Regions from separate parts of the Mesorhizobium sp. DxT genome, predicted to be linked through region 1. Evidence: predicted binding sites of a transcription regulator. Region 1 holds the regulator's gene; each other region holds the start of a gene.

Region 1 (4,087 bases):
TTGTATGTTTCCTGATCTCGTTTCCGACGGGAATCGCGGCCGCGATCTATCTCGAGGAATTCGCGCCGAAGAACAGGCTCACCGATCTGATCGAGATCAACATCAACAATCTGGCGGCCGTGCCTTCGGTGGTGTTCGGCCTGCTCGGCCTCGCAGTCTTCCTGGGCTGGTTCGGCTTGCCGCGCTCGGCGCCGTTGGTTGGCGGTCTGGTGCTTGCGTTGATGACGCTGCCAACTATCATCATCGTCACCCGAGCATCGCTGAAATCGGTGCCTTCGTCGATCCGCGAGGCGGCACTGGGTATCGGAGCTTCCAAGCACGAGGCAATTCTCCACCACATTCTGCCGCTGTCGATGCCGACGGTGATGACGGGTACGATCATCGGCCTGGCCCAGGCGCTGGGCGAGACCGCACCGCTTCTGCTGATCGGGATGAACGCTTTCATTACCAGCGCGTCGGGCGGGGTCCTCGACGCTTCGACCGCCCTGCCGACCCAGATCTACATCTGGGCCGACAGCCCCGAACGCGGTTTCGTGTCAAGGACGTCGGCCGCTATTCTCGTATTGCTCGGCTTTCTCGTGACCATGAACGCCATTGCCGTGTTCCTGAGGCAGCGTTTCGAGCGCCGCTGGTAGGGAGACAGAAGGATGAACAAGATGACCGATGTAGCCATTGAGCAACAGATCGCGGCACAGCCAAAACCCGCAGCGCGGGCCAAGATGGCGGGCAAGAACGTCAAGGTGTTTTATGGCGAGAAGCAGGCGCTCTTCGACGTCAACCTCGATGTCGGCGAAAAGCAGGTTACGGCGCTGATTGGTCCGTCGGGCTGCGGCAAGTCGACTTTCCTCCGCTGCCTCAACCGCATGAACGATACCATCGACATTGCTCGGATCGAGGGGCAGATCACCCTTGACGGTGACGATATCTACGACCCAAAGATCGACGTCGTCGAATTGCGGGCGCGTGTCGGCATGGTGTTCCAGAAGCCCAACCCGTTCCCGAAATCAATCTATGAGAACGTTGCTTACGGCCCCCGCATTCACGGGCTGGTGTCGAGCAAGACCGACATGGATGGCATCGTCGAATCGAGCCTGCAGAAGGCGAGTCTCTGGGATGAGGTTAAGGACCGTCTCCACGAGGCCGGCACCGGCCTGTCAGGCGGCCAGCAGCAGCGCCTGTGCATCGCGCGCGCCATCGCTGTCTCGCCCGAGGTGATCCTGATGGACGAGCCCTGTTCGGCCCTCGACCCGATCGCGACGGCGAAGATCGAGGAACTGATCGACGAATTGCGCGAGAATTACACGATCGTCATCGTCACGCATTCGATGCAGCAGGCCGCGCGTGTCTCCCAGCGGACCGCCTTCTTCCATCTCGGCAATCTCGTCGAAGAAGGCCCGACCGACCAGATATTCACCAGCCCCGCCGAGAAGCGGACGCAGGACTACATCACCGGCCGCTTCGGCTGACGGTCCCGGAAGAGCCCGAGGAGGCAAACATGGGTGAGCACACGGTCACGTCGTTCGACGACGATCTCGGCCATATCGACCAGTTGATCCGCGACATGGGCGATCTCGCCGGCGCGATGGTCGCTGCCGCGACCCGGTCGCTGTTGCAGAACGACACCGCGCTGGCGCAGCGGGTGATTTCGGACGACGTGTTGATGGACGCGCGCCAGCGCGAATTGGACGATCGCGCCATCACGCTGATCGCCAAACGCCAGCCGATGGCGCAGGATCTGCGATCGGTCGTCGGCGCGATCCGCATGGCGGCCGACCTGGAACGCATCGGCGATCTGGCCAAGAACATCGCCAAGCGCGTCAACGCGGTGGGCGAAGGCTCGGCGCCGCGCGGGCTTTCCCATTCCATCGACACGATGGCCCAGATGGTGATGGATCAGGTCGGCGCGGTGATCTCGGCCTACGAGGCGCGCGATTCAAAAAACCTCGTGAGCCTGCGCGAGGACGACGAGAAGATCGACGTGCAATACACGGCCGTCTTCCGCGAGCTGCTCACCTACATGATGGAAGACCCGCGCAACATCACCGCCTGTACGCATCTGCTGTTCTGCGCCAAGAACCTGGAACGCATCGGCGACCATGTGACCAACATCGCGGAAAACGCGTATTATATCGTGACCGGCCAGCAATTGCCGCTGAACAGGCCGAAGCTGGATGAGACGTCGGTGACAGTGGACAGCGAGTGACCGCAGAGAGACCTATAGATGATTGCACCCAAGATCATGGTGGTGGAGGACGAGGAGCCGTTGGGGGTGCTTCTCAAATACAACCTGGAAGCCGAAGGTTATCAGGTCGAGGTGATCGGCCGCGGCGATGAAGCGGAGATCAGGCTGCGGGAAAGCACACCCGACCTGCTGGTGCTCGACTGGATGGTGCCCGGCATTTCCGGCATCGAGCTGTGCCGGCGGCTGCGGATGCGCCCGGAGACCGAGCGCCTGCCGATCATCATGCTGACCGCGCGCGGCGAGGAAACGGACCGGGTGCGCGGCCTGTCGACCGGTTCCGACGACTATCTGGTCAAGCCGTTCTCAACGCCGGAATTCATCGCCCGGGTCCGCGCGCTGCTGCGCCGCGCCAAGCCCGAGGTGCTTTCATCGGTGCTGAAGGTCGGAGACATCGTGCTCGACCGCGAGACGCATCGCGTGCATCGCGGCAAGTCCGAAATCAGGCTCGGCCCGACGGAGTTCCGTCTGCTCGAATTCATGATGCAGCATCCCGGCCGCGTCTTCTCGCGCGGGCAATTGCTCGACAATGTCTGGGGCGAGACGATCTACATCGACGAGCGCACCGTTGACGTACATGTCGGCCGGTTGCGCAAGGCGGTCAACAATGGCCGTCTGCCCGACGTGATCCGCACCATACGCGGCGCGGGCTACGCGATCCGCGAGGCATAGCAGCCGATACTCCTGCGCTCCGGTTCCGCTTGCAGGCGGCAGGTGCGCCATGCTTTCCTGACCGGACTGAGGGAGGAGCGGGCCGGGCCCGTAAGCGGCGATGCGTTTTCTTGTCCATGTCGTGCTGGTTGCGGCCGTTCTGGGTCTTGTTGGCCCAGCCCGCGCGCAATTCGACGAGAGGGCCGTAGAGGTTGCACGGACCTGGTACCGGCTCACGCTCGAGCTGGTGCGCCATACGCCGACCTATTCGCCGCCCGTCGCCAGCCGGTCCCTGGCATATCTGGGCGTTGCCGCGCAGGAAGGGCTTGCCGGCGGGCGGCCGTCGACGCGCTCGTTTGCGGGCCAGCTCAACGGGCTCGAAGCCTTTCCTCCACGGTCTGAGGGCGTCTACGACGAGGCGGTCGTGTTGCAAAGCGCTCTCACGAACGCAACGCGTCACTTCTTCAGCAATACTGGGCCGACGGGCCAGCGGGCGATGGATGCCATCGGGAAGCGTCTCGACGCTCTGGTCTCGGAGGGCGCCGACGCGGACGTTCTTGCGCGGAGCCTTGCGTATGGGCGCGTGATTGCCGGCCATGTGATCGAATGGTCCGCCGACGATGGTGGGGCTGTCGTGGAGAACATGGGCTTTCCGCACGACTATGTTCTGACGAAGGGGCCACAACATTGGGTTCCCACCAGCCTCATCGCTCAGCAGCAGGCGCCTTTGCTGCCTAACTGGGGCACCAACCGCACGTTCGCCATGCCCGACGGCGCCACATGCGGCGTCCCGCCACCGCCTGATTACAGCGAGGAGCAAGGCAGCGCGTTCCATAACGAGGCCGTGGAAGTCTACGAAGCGGCCAAGGGGCTGACGCCGGAGCAGCGGGAGATCGCCCGGTTCTGGTCGGATGATCCGATGCTGTCGCCGACACCGCCCGGCCACTGGATTTCGATTGCGCTGCAACTGCTCGAAGCGGAAGGTGCGGATGCCGAGCGCACCGTCGACGTGCTCGCGCGGCTCGGCATCGTTCTCGCCGATTCCTTCATCGGATGCTGGGAAGCCAAATACCGCTACGATCTCGTGCGACCGGTGACGTATATCCGGCGGCACATCGACGCGAAGTGGCAGCCCGACCTCATCACGCCGCCGTTCCCCGAGTATCCCAGCGGCCACAGCACACAATCGGGCGCTGC
Region 2 (4,087 bases), on a different contig from region 1:
TCCAGGGGCACGAAGTTCCAGTTCGCGTCGGCCTTCGGGTTGATGGTGCCCTGCTCCACGATGTAGCGCACGATCACGTCGCGGTTGGTGTCTGGTGCCTCGAACACCACCTTGTCGGGGCCGATCTCGGGAAAGTTGCCGCCACCGCCGGCGCGGTAGTTGTTGGAGGCCACAACGAAACGCGCCTCCGCATCGATCGGCGCGCCGTCGAACTGCAAGTCCACGATACGGCTCGAATCGGCGTTCTGCAGCTCGCCCTTGGAGGTGTATTTCGCCGGCTGCGAAAGGTCGATGCGGTAGGTAACGCCGTCGATCACGTCGAAATTGTAGGACGGGAAGTCGGGGTTGATGAGGGGCTGGTCGGTGCCGCCCGCCTCGACCTGGTTGAAGATGCCGGCTGACATTTCCAGCCACTCCTTCACCTGCGCACCGGTAATCACCACCGCCTGCACCGTGTTGGGATAGAGATAGAGGTCGGCCACGTTGCGGATCGCCACGTCTCCCGGCGGAACGTCGGTGTAATAATCAGGCCCGCCGCGCCCGCCGGCCTTGAAGGGAGCGGCAGCCGAAAGCACCGGAAGCTCGGCATATTCCGTGTCCTTCAGCATGTCGGTGATGTACCAGACCTGCGCCTGGCTCACGATCTGCACCGACGGGTCGTCGGCGACCAGCGCAAAATACGAATGCAGGTGCGCATCCGTCTTGCCGACCGGCGCGCGCACGTAAGCCAGCGTCGCCTCGTGGTCGGCGCGCACCGCGTCTTCCACCGCCGCCACGCTTTCCACCAGCGCCTTCGTCTTGCCGTCGACGCGCTCCGAGATCGGCCGCGCCTCGCTGGTCGAACTCACCACCCGCCAGCTATTGCCGTCGCGCTCCAGCAGTAGGTCGAGCAGGCCGAGATGCGAGCCCCAGAAGCCGCCCATCACGCCCGGTTTGCCGCCGATCGTACCGGCCGCGTTGTCGACGCCTTCCACGCCGTCGAACTGCGGCCCGGGGAACGCAAGATGGCTGTGGCCGGTCACCAGCGCGTCGATCCCGTCGATGCCGGCGAGCTGGATCGATGCGTTCTCGAGGTTCTCCTCGTAACCCATCGGCCCCATGCCGGAGTGCGAGAGCGCGATGATGATGTCGGCGCCCTCCTCCCTCATCTGCGGCACCCAGGCCTCCGCGGCCTTGACGATGTCACGGGTCGCCGCCTTGCCGACGAGGTGGCGCGAATCCCAGTTCATGATCTGCGGCGGCACGAAGCCGATCAGGCCGACCCGCACGGGATGCGATTGCCCCGCGCCGTCGGTCACCGTCTTGTCGAGGATCAGATAAGGCTTGAGGAAAAGCTCGTCCTCGCGCGCGTTGCCGGCAAGCTGCCCCTTGGTGACGTTGGCGCAGACCACGGGAAAGTTGGCGCCCGCGATCGTGTTCATCATGAAGTCGAGCCCGTAGTTGAACTCGTGGTTGCCCAGCGTCGAGGCGTCGTAACCGAGCACGTTCATGCCGGCGATGATAGGATGGATGTCTCCCGCCTTCATGCCCCGCTCATAGGCGATGTAGTCGCCCATCGGGTTGCCCTGCAGGAAGTCGCCATTGTCGACCAGCATCGCGTTGGTCGCCTCGGCGCGGATCGCCTCGATGATCGAGGCCGTGCGCGCAAGGCCCATCGTGTCGTTGGGCCGGTCGCCATAATAGTCGTAGGGGAAGACGTGGACGTGCAGGTCCGTCGTTTCCATGATCCGCAGATGCGCCTGGTTGGCCTGCGCCCGCGCCGAGAACGGGTGCAGCATCACGACCGCGCCCGCGGCTGCGGAACCGGCCAGGAAAGTGCGGCGGGAAATGGCAGGTATCGTCGCGAACATTGTCGTTCTCCGTCTGGATATTTGCTCTTGGACGTGAAGGGGCGCAACGAGTGTCGCGCCGTCGGAACAATGAGTCCAGCAGCTTCGCGTGACGCGCCGATGAAATTTTGCCGGCTCATTGCCCCATCCAACCCACGCCTCACGCCATATCCGGCTTCATGCCGACATGGGTGCGGTCGATCACCTCGCGCAGCGCGAATGACGAGTTGATCTTGGTGACGTGCGGCATCGCCGTCAGCCATTCCTTATGGATGCGCTCATAGTCCTCGAGATCGCGCGCGGCGATACGTAGGATGTAGTCGTATTCGCCCGACATCAGGTGGCACGACAGCACGTTCGGGCAGCGTTTCACCGCCGCCTCGAAATCGGCCAGCGTCTTTTCGAACTGCCCCGACAGCGAGATATGCACGATCGCCGTCATCCGGTGACCGAGTGCGGCGTTGGAAAGGCGCGCGTGATAGCCCCGTATCACGCCTTCCTTTTCCAGATTGTCGAGCCGGCGCGAACAGGCGGATTGCGACAGCCCCACAGCCTCCGCAAGCGCGGCATTGGAAATTCGGCCATCCTTCTGCAAAGCTTCAAGAATAGCGATATCGATCCTGTCTCGGGTCATAAACCGTGACTCCTCCCGCGAGAACTCCATTTTGCGCAAGAATATACGAAACCGACGGTCCCGAACACTCCTATTCGCAAACACGTTCCACGGCAGGCGTGTTAACAATTTCCCTCAGGGAACATAACGTCAAATGCGAGGAAGAGCGCCAATGCGCGTCGGCTGCCCCAAGGAAATCAAGAACCACGAATACCGCGTCGGCCTCACCCCCGGCTCGGTCCGCGAATATGTCACCCATGGCCACGACGTGCTCGTCGAGACCGGCGCGGGCGCCGGTATCGGCGCCGATGACGCCGCTTACATGGCCGCCGGCGCGAAGATCGCGAAGACGGCCGCGGAAGTGTTCGCCAAGTCGGACATGATCGTGAAGGTCAAGGAGCCGCAGCCCTCGGAATGGGTGCAGCTCCGCGAAGGCCAGATCCTCTACACCTATCTCCACCTCGCACCCGATCCGGCACAGACCAGCGGCCTCGTAGAGTCCGGCGTCACCGCGATCGCCTACGAGACCGTCACCGACGATCGTGGCGGCCTGCCGTTGCTCGCCCCGATGTCGGAGGTCGCCGGCCGGCTGGCGATCCAGGCCGGCGCGACGGCGTTGCAGAAGGCCAATGGCGGCCGTGGCGTTCTCCTGGGCGGTGTGCCGGGCGTGCTGCCCGGCAAGGTCACGGTCATCGGCGGCGGCGTGGTCGGTCTGAATGCGGCGAAGATGGCCGCCGGTCTCGGCGCCGACGTCACCATCATCGACCGTTCGATCCCGCGTCTGCGCCAGCTCGACGACATCTTCAACGGCCGCGTGCACACGCGCTATTCCACCGTCGAGGCGCTTGAGGAAGAGTGCTTTTCCGCCGACGTGATCGTGGGCGCGGTGCTGATCCCGGGCGCAGCCGCACCCAAACTCGTCTCGCGCGAAATGCTCTCGGGCATGAAACAAGGCGCGGTGCTGGTCGACGTCGCGATCGATCAGGGCGGTTGCTTCGAGACCTCGCATGCAACCACCCATGCCGAGCCCACCTACGAGGTCGACGGCGTCATCCATTATTGCGTCGCCAACATGCCGGGCGCCGTGCCGGTCACCTCGGCGCACGCGCTGAACAACGCGACGCTCCACTATGGCCTGCAGCTTGCCAATCGCGGCCTGAAAGCGATCGTCGACGATCCGCATCTGCGCAACGGCCTCAACGTGCACAAGGGCCGCATCACCAACCAGGCCGTCGCCGAAGCGCTGGGCTACGAAATGGTCGAGCCGCGGGCCGTCATCGCGGCCTGAAGCATGTCTCCCGAAAGTGGGAACCGGTTTCGGGATAAAGACATGCCTTGAAGCCAACCGGGGTTTCCGCGCAAGTCCTCCCGCGCGGAGACGATGGCCCGCCGGTCTGCACCACCGGCGGGCCTTTTTCTTGGCTACGCCCGCTCGATCCTGAGCTGATAACAGTTGTTCCGCGCCGATCGCATGTGGACATACGCGACATCCGCGCGTTCGAAGATTTCGTGCGCGCGGCCGCAGATCTTGTGGGTCGCCACCACGCCGCCGGTGCCATAGACGATGCGGTCGTCGGCACTGTAGCCGCGCAGTATGTAGTCCGGCGTTGCCCGGAACATCGGCGACAGCACGTCGCCTTCCGGC
Region 3 (4,087 bases), on a different contig from region 1:
CAGATCTGGGCGGCACCGAGCGCGCTGATGAACCAGCCTGACGCAGCAGGTATGGATGAAACCTTCACGCCGCGCTCTGGCAGCAGGCGGCTTTGGCCGTAACAGGTTCGGCAGTCGTCGAAGCACAGCCGCAGCCGGCCTCGCCTTTGGCCTTGGCTACCGCGTCGTCGACGCAGCATGCATCGACAGCCGCCGGCACTGGACCGCCGCAGCACGATGTGGCCGTAATCTCGGTCGGCGCGCTGCAGACGCCGGTTTCGGGAAGCACGAGGTGTATCTGGCGGGCAGCGACCGGATCGCCGGCAATCTCGGCGACGATGGAGCGTACCTGCTCGTAGCCTGTCGCCATCAGGAAGGTCGGCGCGCGGCCGTAGGACTTGGAGCCGACGATGAAGAAACCCGGTTCCGGATGGGTCAGTTCATCCACGCCATGCGGAGGGACGGTGCCGCAGGAATGAAAATTTGGGTCGATCAGCGGCGCAAGCGCCGGCGTCGCCTCGACCGCGGGATCGAGTCCCAGGCGCAGCTCGCGCAGGAATGAGAAATCCGGACGGAATCCTGTTGCAACGACAATGCGGTCGACATCCTCCATGACTTTTCGGCCACCCAGCGTGGCTTCGACCCTCAGGCCGGTGCTGGTGCGTCCAACACGCTCGACGACGAAAGGAGCCAGCATGTTCAGCCTGCCCTCGTCGATCGCCTGCTTCGCGGCAAGTCCCAGCGCACCGCGCCCCGGCAATTGGTCGTTCACACCGCCGCCGAGCAGGCGCTCGATACGGTCGCGCCGGAGCGCCCACAGCACCTGCGTGCTTGGCGCCTTCACCTGCAGGTCGAGCAGCGCCAGTGCCACATTGATTGCGGAGTGCCCGCTGCCGAGAACCAGCGTACGCTTGTCCGCATAGGTGTCGCGCTCAGCATCCTCCACATCGGGAATGCCGTAAGCGATCAGGTCCGAAGCCTCGGCTTCACCCGGCACGGTAAGTCCGTCCGCCCCGATCGGGTTGGGACGCGACCAGGTTCCCGAAGCGTCGATGACTGCGCTGGCGAGCAGGCGCTGCTCGCCCTGGGCATCGCGATATCGCACCACAAACGGTGCGTCCGCGCGTCCGTCATTTGACATCAGGTCGTGCCCCTCGCGGGTAATGCCCGTCACTTCTGCGCCGAGACGAAGCCCGGCAGCGATGGAAGGGAGCTTCGAGAGCGGCTCCAGGTACTGCGCTACGATCTCCTCGCCCGTAGGCAGGTATTGGCCGAAAGGCGCCACAATACCCTCCGCAGCCAGCAGTCCTCTGGCCGCGGCATCGACATTGTAATCCCACGGCGAGAAGACGCGGACCTGGCTCCATTCGAGGATTGCCGCGCCGACGCGGGCGCCTTTTTCGAGAAGGATGGGGCGCAGGCCGCGTTCAACCAGACGTGCGGCGGCCGCAAGGCCCACCGGACCGGCGCCGATCACTGCAACGGGCAATTCTCTCGTGATCTTGTTCATGTTTCGATCCTTCCCGAATATTCGAATTAAATGGCCAAAAAAAGGGAACGCTATGCCTGCTCGGTGGTGACCCGTGGTATTTGGTCCGGCGGGCAGCTTCCGTCCGCGCAGCATTCGTCGGCGAGGTACCCAATCAGTGCCTGCATCGCCGGATACTGGGCGCGGCAGATGAGCGTCGTGGCCTGCCGCTCCTGGCTCACCAGTCCGGTATCGACCAGCCGTTTGCAGTGATGTGACAAGGTGGAGGCTGGAATGCCCAGCTTCTCCTGGATGCTTCCAACGGCCAGTCCTTCAGCGCCCGCACGCACGAGGATGCGATAGATGTTCAGTCGGGTGGCGTTCCCGAGCGCTTCGAGTTGCGTGGCTGCCTGTTCGATCCTCATGCGACAAACGTAGCTAGGGTGGAGCTTGCGGTCAATTGAATTTCGATGAACGTCGAAATTAGAATCATTTGTTGTGGACGCCAACTCGCGCTCCCGCGGTCTCCAAGGTAGTTGACTGTTTCGTGACCCACATCTGTCGAGTCAGGACGATTGTGCAGTGCGCATAGCATTTGGCGACACGCCGGCTAATGTTCGTTTTCGGGCCGCAGGTCGGACTGGGAGAATTCGAGACCGTCACAAATCTGAAATCGAACCGCGATAGCCGGCAAGGGAACAAAATCAGGAACGGGAGCCAGATATGAAACGGATGATCATCGCCCTCGCGCTCGGCACTATGCTCAGCGCGCCCGCATCGGCAGAGTTCATGCTCGACAGTCGTTTTCAGGACGCTGACGGCGACCTGATCGCTGATATTCCGGCCGACGCGGCAGATCAGGTCGATCCTGACACACTCATCTTCGCTTATACGCCGGTCGAGGACCCGGCGGTCTATGCCGAGGTTTGGCAGGAATTCCTCGACCACATGACCGAACTGACCGGAAAGCAGGTTCAGTTCTTCCCGGTTCAGTCGAACGCCGCGCAAATCGAAGCGATGCGGGCCGGTCGCCTGCATATCGCAGGCTTCAATACCGGTTCGAACCCACTCGCAGTCGCCTGTGCCGGATTCCGTCCCTTCGCCATGATGGCGGCCGCCGACGGCTCTTTCGGCTACGAGATGGAGATCATCACCTATCCCGATTCCGGCATCGACAAGGTCGAGGACATCAAGGGCAAGACGCTCGCCTTTACGGCCGAGACTTCGAACTCAGGCTTCAAGGCCCCTTCGGCACTGCTTAAGGCCGAGTTCAACATGCTGCCGGAGACCGACTACACGCCAGCCTTCTCGGGCGCGCATGATAATTCGGTGCTAGGCGTTGCCAACAAGGACTACGACGCGGCAGCGGTCGCCAACTCGGTCAAGGCCCGCATGATCGAGCGCGAGGTCGTCACCGAGGATCAGCTCAAGATCATCTACACGTCGCAGACCTTTCCAACGACAGGCTACGGCGTCGCCCACAATCTCACGCCCGAATTGCAGGAGAAGATCAAGGAGGCGTTCTTCTCCTTCGACTGGGCCGGCACCAAGCTGGAGGAAGAGTTTTCCAAGTCGGGTGAGGCGCAGTTTATTCCCATTACCTTCCAGGAGGACTGGAGCGTGATCCGCCAGATCGACGAGGCAAATGGCGTCTCATACACTTGTGGCTGACGGCAAAAGATCACCGACACCAACACCTCGCGCGGCGCCGCCGCGCGAGGTGTTGGTGTAAGGACGGCAGGAGAACCGCCACATGCTTCGCATCGACAACCTCGCCAAGCAATACAAGGCCGGCGACCGCGCCCTGCGTGGTGTTACGTTTTCAGTCGGCGCCGGCGAGGTTGTGGGCCTGATCGGACCCTCCGGAGCTGGAAAGTCGACGCTCATAAGATGCGTCAACCGGCTGGTCGAACCAACGTCCGGCAGCATCATGCTGGGCGACCGAGACATCGCCAGGATCGGCCGTGGCGAATTGCGGCGAGTGCGCCGCCGCATAGGCATGATCTTCCAGGAATACGCGCTGGTCGAACGGCTCACGGTGATGGAAAATGTGCTGTCCGGACGGCTCGGATACGTTCCGTTCTGGCGTTCGTTTTCGCGTCGTTTTCCGCAGACCGATGTCGACAAGGCCTTCGCCCTGCTGGAGCGCGTCGGCCTGACCGAGCACGCGGACAAGCGCGCCGATGCGTTGTCGGGTGGCCAACGCCAGCGCGTCGGTATCGCCCGCGCGCTGGAACAGGATCCCGAATTGCTGCTGATCGACGAACCGACGGCGTCTCTCGATCCGAAGACTTCGCGCCAGATTATGCGGCTGATCGCCGAAATTTGCCGCGAGCGCGGCCTTCCCGCAATCATCAACATACACGACGTCGTGCTGGCGCAGATGTTCGTCGATCGCATCATCGGACTGCGCGCCGGCGAGGTCGTGTTCGACGGGCCGCCCGCCTCGCTCGACAACGACGCACTGACCTCGATCTACGGCGAGGAGGACTGGACGCAGATGCGCCAGCAGCGCGACGAGGACGAGGCGGAAGAAGCGCACGCCCTTGAAGAGCGCATGGCCGGCCTTGCATGAGCGTCGTTTCTCAACCTTCCCGCAAATGGCGCCGGCCGCCTCTCTTCATTAAGCGCGACTGGCTG
Region 4 (4,087 bases), on a different contig from region 1:
GCGCCGGACCTCGTGCGTATCGACGGGCTCTGGTTTCGGCGAGTGGCGGAAAGCGAAGGCGCTTCGCGGCTGCTGCCGCGGCTAGTCGAGGGGTTTCAGGCCGACGGCGCGCAGGTGTTGATCGAAGGTATCGAGACGAGGCGGCAGCTTTCGGCTGCGCTCGACGCCGGTGCGGATCTCTATCAGGGATTTCTGCTTTCCGCTCCGCAACTGGCCGGTACGGCATCGGATGCCGCCGAGATCGAATTCTCGGAGATGTTTGCCGGCGAAGCCAAGGTGATCCCTCTGTTCGGCGGACGACGCTGAGACGCATCAACGCGGCTGAAGGGAAGAGCAATTCTTGTCATTGGCGCCTGTGACGGCGATCGCGGATAGTGCCGCGATCGCGAACACAGGGAACAGCCATGCTCACACTCTACGGAATGCACGACAGCGGCAATTGCTACAAGCCGCGCCTGCTGCTGGCCAAGCTCGGACGCCCGTTCCGGCACGTCGAGGTCAACTCGATCACCGGCGAGACCCGGCGTCCCGGCTATCTGGCGAAGAACCCCAACGGCAAGGTGCCGCTGCTGGAGTTCGAGGATGGCCGGCTTCTGGCCGAATCGAATGCGATGCTTCTCCACTTCGCCGAAGGGACGCGCTTCCTGCCTGACGACGCATACGAACGCGCGCTGGTCTATCAGTGGCTGTTCTTCGAGCAATACAGCCACGAACCGTTCATCGCGGTTCGCCGGGCGCTGAGGAAATATCCGGAGCGGGCAAGCCAGGCGACGCCCGAACGCATGGAGCAGTTGCTGCAGGGTGGGCACGCCGCGCTCGCCGTCATGGAGGACCAGCTCGCGCATACGCCGTTCGTCGCGGGGCAGGCGCTCAGCATCGCCGACATCGCGCTGTTCGCCTATACGCAGGACGCGGACTACGCCGGCTACGAGATGGCGCGCTTTGCGAACGTCGTGGCCTGGCTTGACCGGGTGCGCGCCGACGAAGGCCACGTGCCGATCGACTGGCTGCCCTAGAATTTGCGCGCGGTTTAAGCGCGCACTTTCGCCTGATTTTCGTTTCGCTCGCGTTTCGCTGTGGAATGTTCGCCGCGAAATTTCATGAAAGTGAAACAAAACTGTTGCCGAGCCGTCATAGAGCGACAATACTCCCGATTGCGGAGCCGGCTACCGGCCGCGCAGCCTTGGGTTGCGCCTGGTATCCCGGATCTTTCGCCAACGAATTAAAGGGAGCGTAACATGAAGACCCAGGGCTTTGCGGCCGGACTCGCCGCGACATTCACCGTTCTGTCCACATCCGCGGCCTTCGCCGTCACCGAAATCCAGTGGTGGCACGCGATGACCGGCGCCAACAACGAGGTCGTGGAAACGCTCTCGAAGGAGTTCAACGAGAGCCAGAGCGACTACAAGGTCGTTCCGGTGTTCAAGGGCACCTATCCCGAGACACTGAATGCCGGCATTGCCGCATTCCGTGCGAACCAGTCGCCGCACATCATTCAGGTCTTCGACGTCGGCACCGGCGTGATGATGGCCGCCGAAGGCGCGGTGAAGCCGGTGGCCGAAGTGCTTTCCATGGGCGGCGGAGCGTTCAACAAGGACGAGTACCTGCCGGGAATCGTCGCCTATTATTCCAAGCCCGACGGCACGATGCTGTCGTTCCCTTACAACTCCTCCTCGCCGATCCTCTATTACAACAAGGACATTTTCGAGAAGGCCGGCCTCGACACCGAAAACCCGCCCAAGACCTGGCCGGAAGTGTTCGAAGCCGCCAAGAAGATCAAGGAATCGGGTGCGGCATCGTGTGGCCTGACCTCGACCTGGCTCACCTGGATCGGGCTCGAGAACTTCGCTGCCTGGAACAATCTGCAGTACGGCACGCAGGAGAACGGTCTTGCCGGCACCGATGTTGAGCTGAAGATCAACGAAGGCCTCTTCGTCACCCACTTCCAGAACCTCGCCGATCTCGCTAAGGACGACACGTTCCGCTACGGCGGCCGCACCTCCGAGGCCAAGCAGCTCTTCCTGTCGGGTGAGTGCGCGATCCTGACGGAGTCTTCGGGTGGTCTCGGCGACGTGCTGAAGTCCGGCCTCAACTACGGCCTCGGCCAGCTTCCCTACTATCCGGAAGCAGAAGGCGCACCGCAGAACACGATCCCCGGCGGCGCGAGCCTCTGGGTGTTCGGCGGCCACGAGGACGCGGAGTATGAGGGCGTCGCGGCCTTCTTCAATTTCCTGTCGCAGACCGAGATCCAGGAGCGTCTCCACCAGGTGTCCGGCTATCTGCCGGTGACGCTGGCAGCCTACGAGGCGACCAAGGCCTCCGGCTTCTATGACGAGAACCCGGGCCGCGAGATCCCGATCACGCAGATGATGGGCAAGGCACCGACCGAGAACTCGCGCGGCGTCCGCCTCGTGAACCTGCCGCAGGTGCGCGACATCGAGAACGAGGAGTTCGAGAAGATGCTTGCCGGCGAGCAGACCGCGCAGCAGGCGCTCGACAACGCGGTGGAACGCGGCAACGCTGCGATCCAGCAGGCGATCGGCAACTAGCAGTCCCGTCTCTCATCCCGGCCGCCCGCGCGACATTCGCGCGGGCGGCCCTTTCACCGTGGAGGAGGCTTCTTGTCCCCGCGCGTCACCTTTCCCAACAAGATCCTGCCCTATCTGCTGATCGCGCCGCAGCTCGTGATCGTGGGCATCTTCTTCTACTGGCCGGCCAGCCAGGCGCTCTACCAGTCGGTCTTGCGGGAGGACCCGTTCGGGCTGCGCAGCACCTTCGTGGGACTGGCCAATTTCCGCCGCGTGCTGGCGGAGCCGAACTACATCAACGCGCTGCAGAACACGGCTGTGTTCTCGATAGCAGTCGCTTTCGTGGCGATGTCGATTGCGCTGCTGCTCGCGGTGATGGCTGACAAGATCATCCGGGGCAGGGGCATCTATCGCACCATGCTGATCTGGCCTTATGCCATCGCGCCGGCGATTGCGGGCATGGTGTGGCTGTTCATGTTCAATCCGGCAATGGGCACCTTCGCCTACATGCTGCGCTCGTCCGGCTACCAGTGGGATCCGTTGCTGCGCGGTGATCAGGCAATGGTGCTGGTGATCGCCGCTGCCGCCTGGAAGCAGATTTCCTACAATTTCCTGTTCTTTGTCGCCGGACTGCAGGCGATCCCGAAGACGCTCATTGAGGCTGCCGCGATCGACGGCGCCGGCGAGACCAAGCGCTTCTGGACGATCATCTTCCCGCTGCTGGCGCCGACGACCTTCTTCCTGCTGGTCATCAACACGACCTATGCATTCTTTGATACGTTCGGCATCATCCATGCCGTCACCGGCGGCGGACCGGGCAAGGCTACCGAGACGCTGGTCTACAAGGTCTACAATGACGGCTTCGTCAATCTGATCCTCGGCGACTCCGCCGCGCAGTCGGTGATCCTCATGGTGATCGTGATCGCGCTGACGGCCATCCAGTTCCGCTACGTGGAAAAGAAGGTGCATTATGGCTGAGGCCGCCACCCAGCAGTCGACGGCGGCCGCTCTCGGCCGGCGCGAGCAAGGCGCGATGCTCGGCATCAGCCGCAGATCGCGCTACATCGCCCATGCGATCCTCATCGTCGGCGTGTTCATCGTCGCGTTCCCGATCTACTACACCTTCGTCGCCTCCACTCATTCGCTGCAGACTATTCTGCGGCCGCCGCTGCCGCTGCTGCCGGGCGAGCACTTCTTCGACAATTATTACGAGGCGCTTTTCGGCGGTGTCGGCCGCATCGGCGGGGTGGGCGTCGGCACGCTGCTGTTCAACACAACGGTGATGGCGCTGGGCATCGCCATCGGCAAGATCGTGATTTCGGTGCTGTCGGCTTTCGCGATCGTCTTCTTCCGCTTCCCCGGCCGCATGTTCTTTTTCTGGGTGATCTTCATCACGCTGATGCTGCCGGTCGAGGTACGCATCCTGCCGACATACAAGGTCATGGTCGATCTCGGCCTGATCGATTCCTATACCGGCCTCATTCTGCCGCTGATGGCGTCGGCAACCGCGACGCTGCTGTTCCGCCAGTTCTTCATGACTATACCGGGCGAACTGGTCG

What was found. The regulator PhoB, encoded in region 1, activates phosphate uptake and scavenging genes when phosphate is short. The targets are predictions, from matches to a motif close to TGTCATNNANCTGTCAT.
Region 2: ACVJNE_RS20125 (bifunctional 2',3'-cyclic-nucleotide 2'-phosphodiesterase/3'-nucleotidase) is a predicted target of PhoB. The motif match lies at 1,939-1,955, and genes of this name have one in related genera.
Region 3: phnD (phosphate/phosphite/phosphonate ABC transporter substrate-binding protein) is a predicted target of PhoB. The motif match lies at 2,105-2,121, and genes of this name have one in related genera.
Region 4: ugpB (sn-glycerol-3-phosphate ABC transporter substrate-binding protein UgpB) is a predicted target of PhoB. The motif match lies at 1,119-1,135, and genes of this name have one in related genera.

What each region holds. Positions count from the first base shown of each region.
Region 1 is NZ_JBZFLJ010000002.1:216,173-220,259, reverse strand. It holds gene pstA (phosphate ABC transporter permease PstA) at 1-635, shown strand, start outside; gene pstB (phosphate ABC transporter ATP-binding protein PstB) at 648-1,466, shown strand; gene phoU (phosphate signaling complex protein PhoU) at 1,496-2,203, shown strand; gene phoB (phosphate regulon transcriptional regulator PhoB) at 2,222-2,911, shown strand; gene ACVJNE_RS05130 (vanadium-dependent haloperoxidase) at 3,012-4,087, shown strand, end outside.
Region 2 is NZ_JBZFLJ010000011.1:203,670-207,756, forward strand. It holds gene ACVJNE_RS20125 (bifunctional 2',3'-cyclic-nucleotide 2'-phosphodiesterase/3'-nucleotidase) at 1-1,850, opposite strand, end outside; gene ACVJNE_RS20130 (Lrp/AsnC family transcriptional regulator) at 1,990-2,463, opposite strand; gene ald (alanine dehydrogenase) at 2,615-3,730, shown strand; gene ACVJNE_RS20140 (DUF1203 domain-containing protein) at 3,865-4,087, opposite strand, start outside.
Region 3 is NZ_JBZFLJ010000012.1:138,601-142,687, forward strand. It holds gene ACVJNE_RS20780 (MFS transporter) at 1-68, opposite strand, end outside; gene ACVJNE_RS20785 (NAD(P)-binding domain-containing protein) at 65-1,489, opposite strand; gene ACVJNE_RS20790 (ArsR/SmtB family transcription factor) at 1,540-1,872, opposite strand; gene phnD (phosphate/phosphite/phosphonate ABC transporter substrate-binding protein) at 2,171-3,118, shown strand; gene phnC (phosphonate ABC transporter ATP-binding protein) at 3,201-4,022, shown strand; gene phnE (phosphonate ABC transporter, permease protein PhnE) at 4,019-4,087, shown strand, end outside.
Region 4 is NZ_JBZFLJ010000001.1:211,746-215,832, reverse strand. It holds gene ACVJNE_RS00975 (EAL domain-containing protein) at 1-306, shown strand, start outside; gene ACVJNE_RS00970 (glutathione S-transferase family protein) at 405-1,016, shown strand; gene ugpB (sn-glycerol-3-phosphate ABC transporter substrate-binding protein UgpB) at 1,239-2,549, shown strand; gene ugpA (sn-glycerol-3-phosphate ABC transporter permease UgpA) at 2,622-3,506, shown strand; gene ugpE (sn-glycerol-3-phosphate ABC transporter permease UgpE) at 3,562-4,087, shown strand, end outside.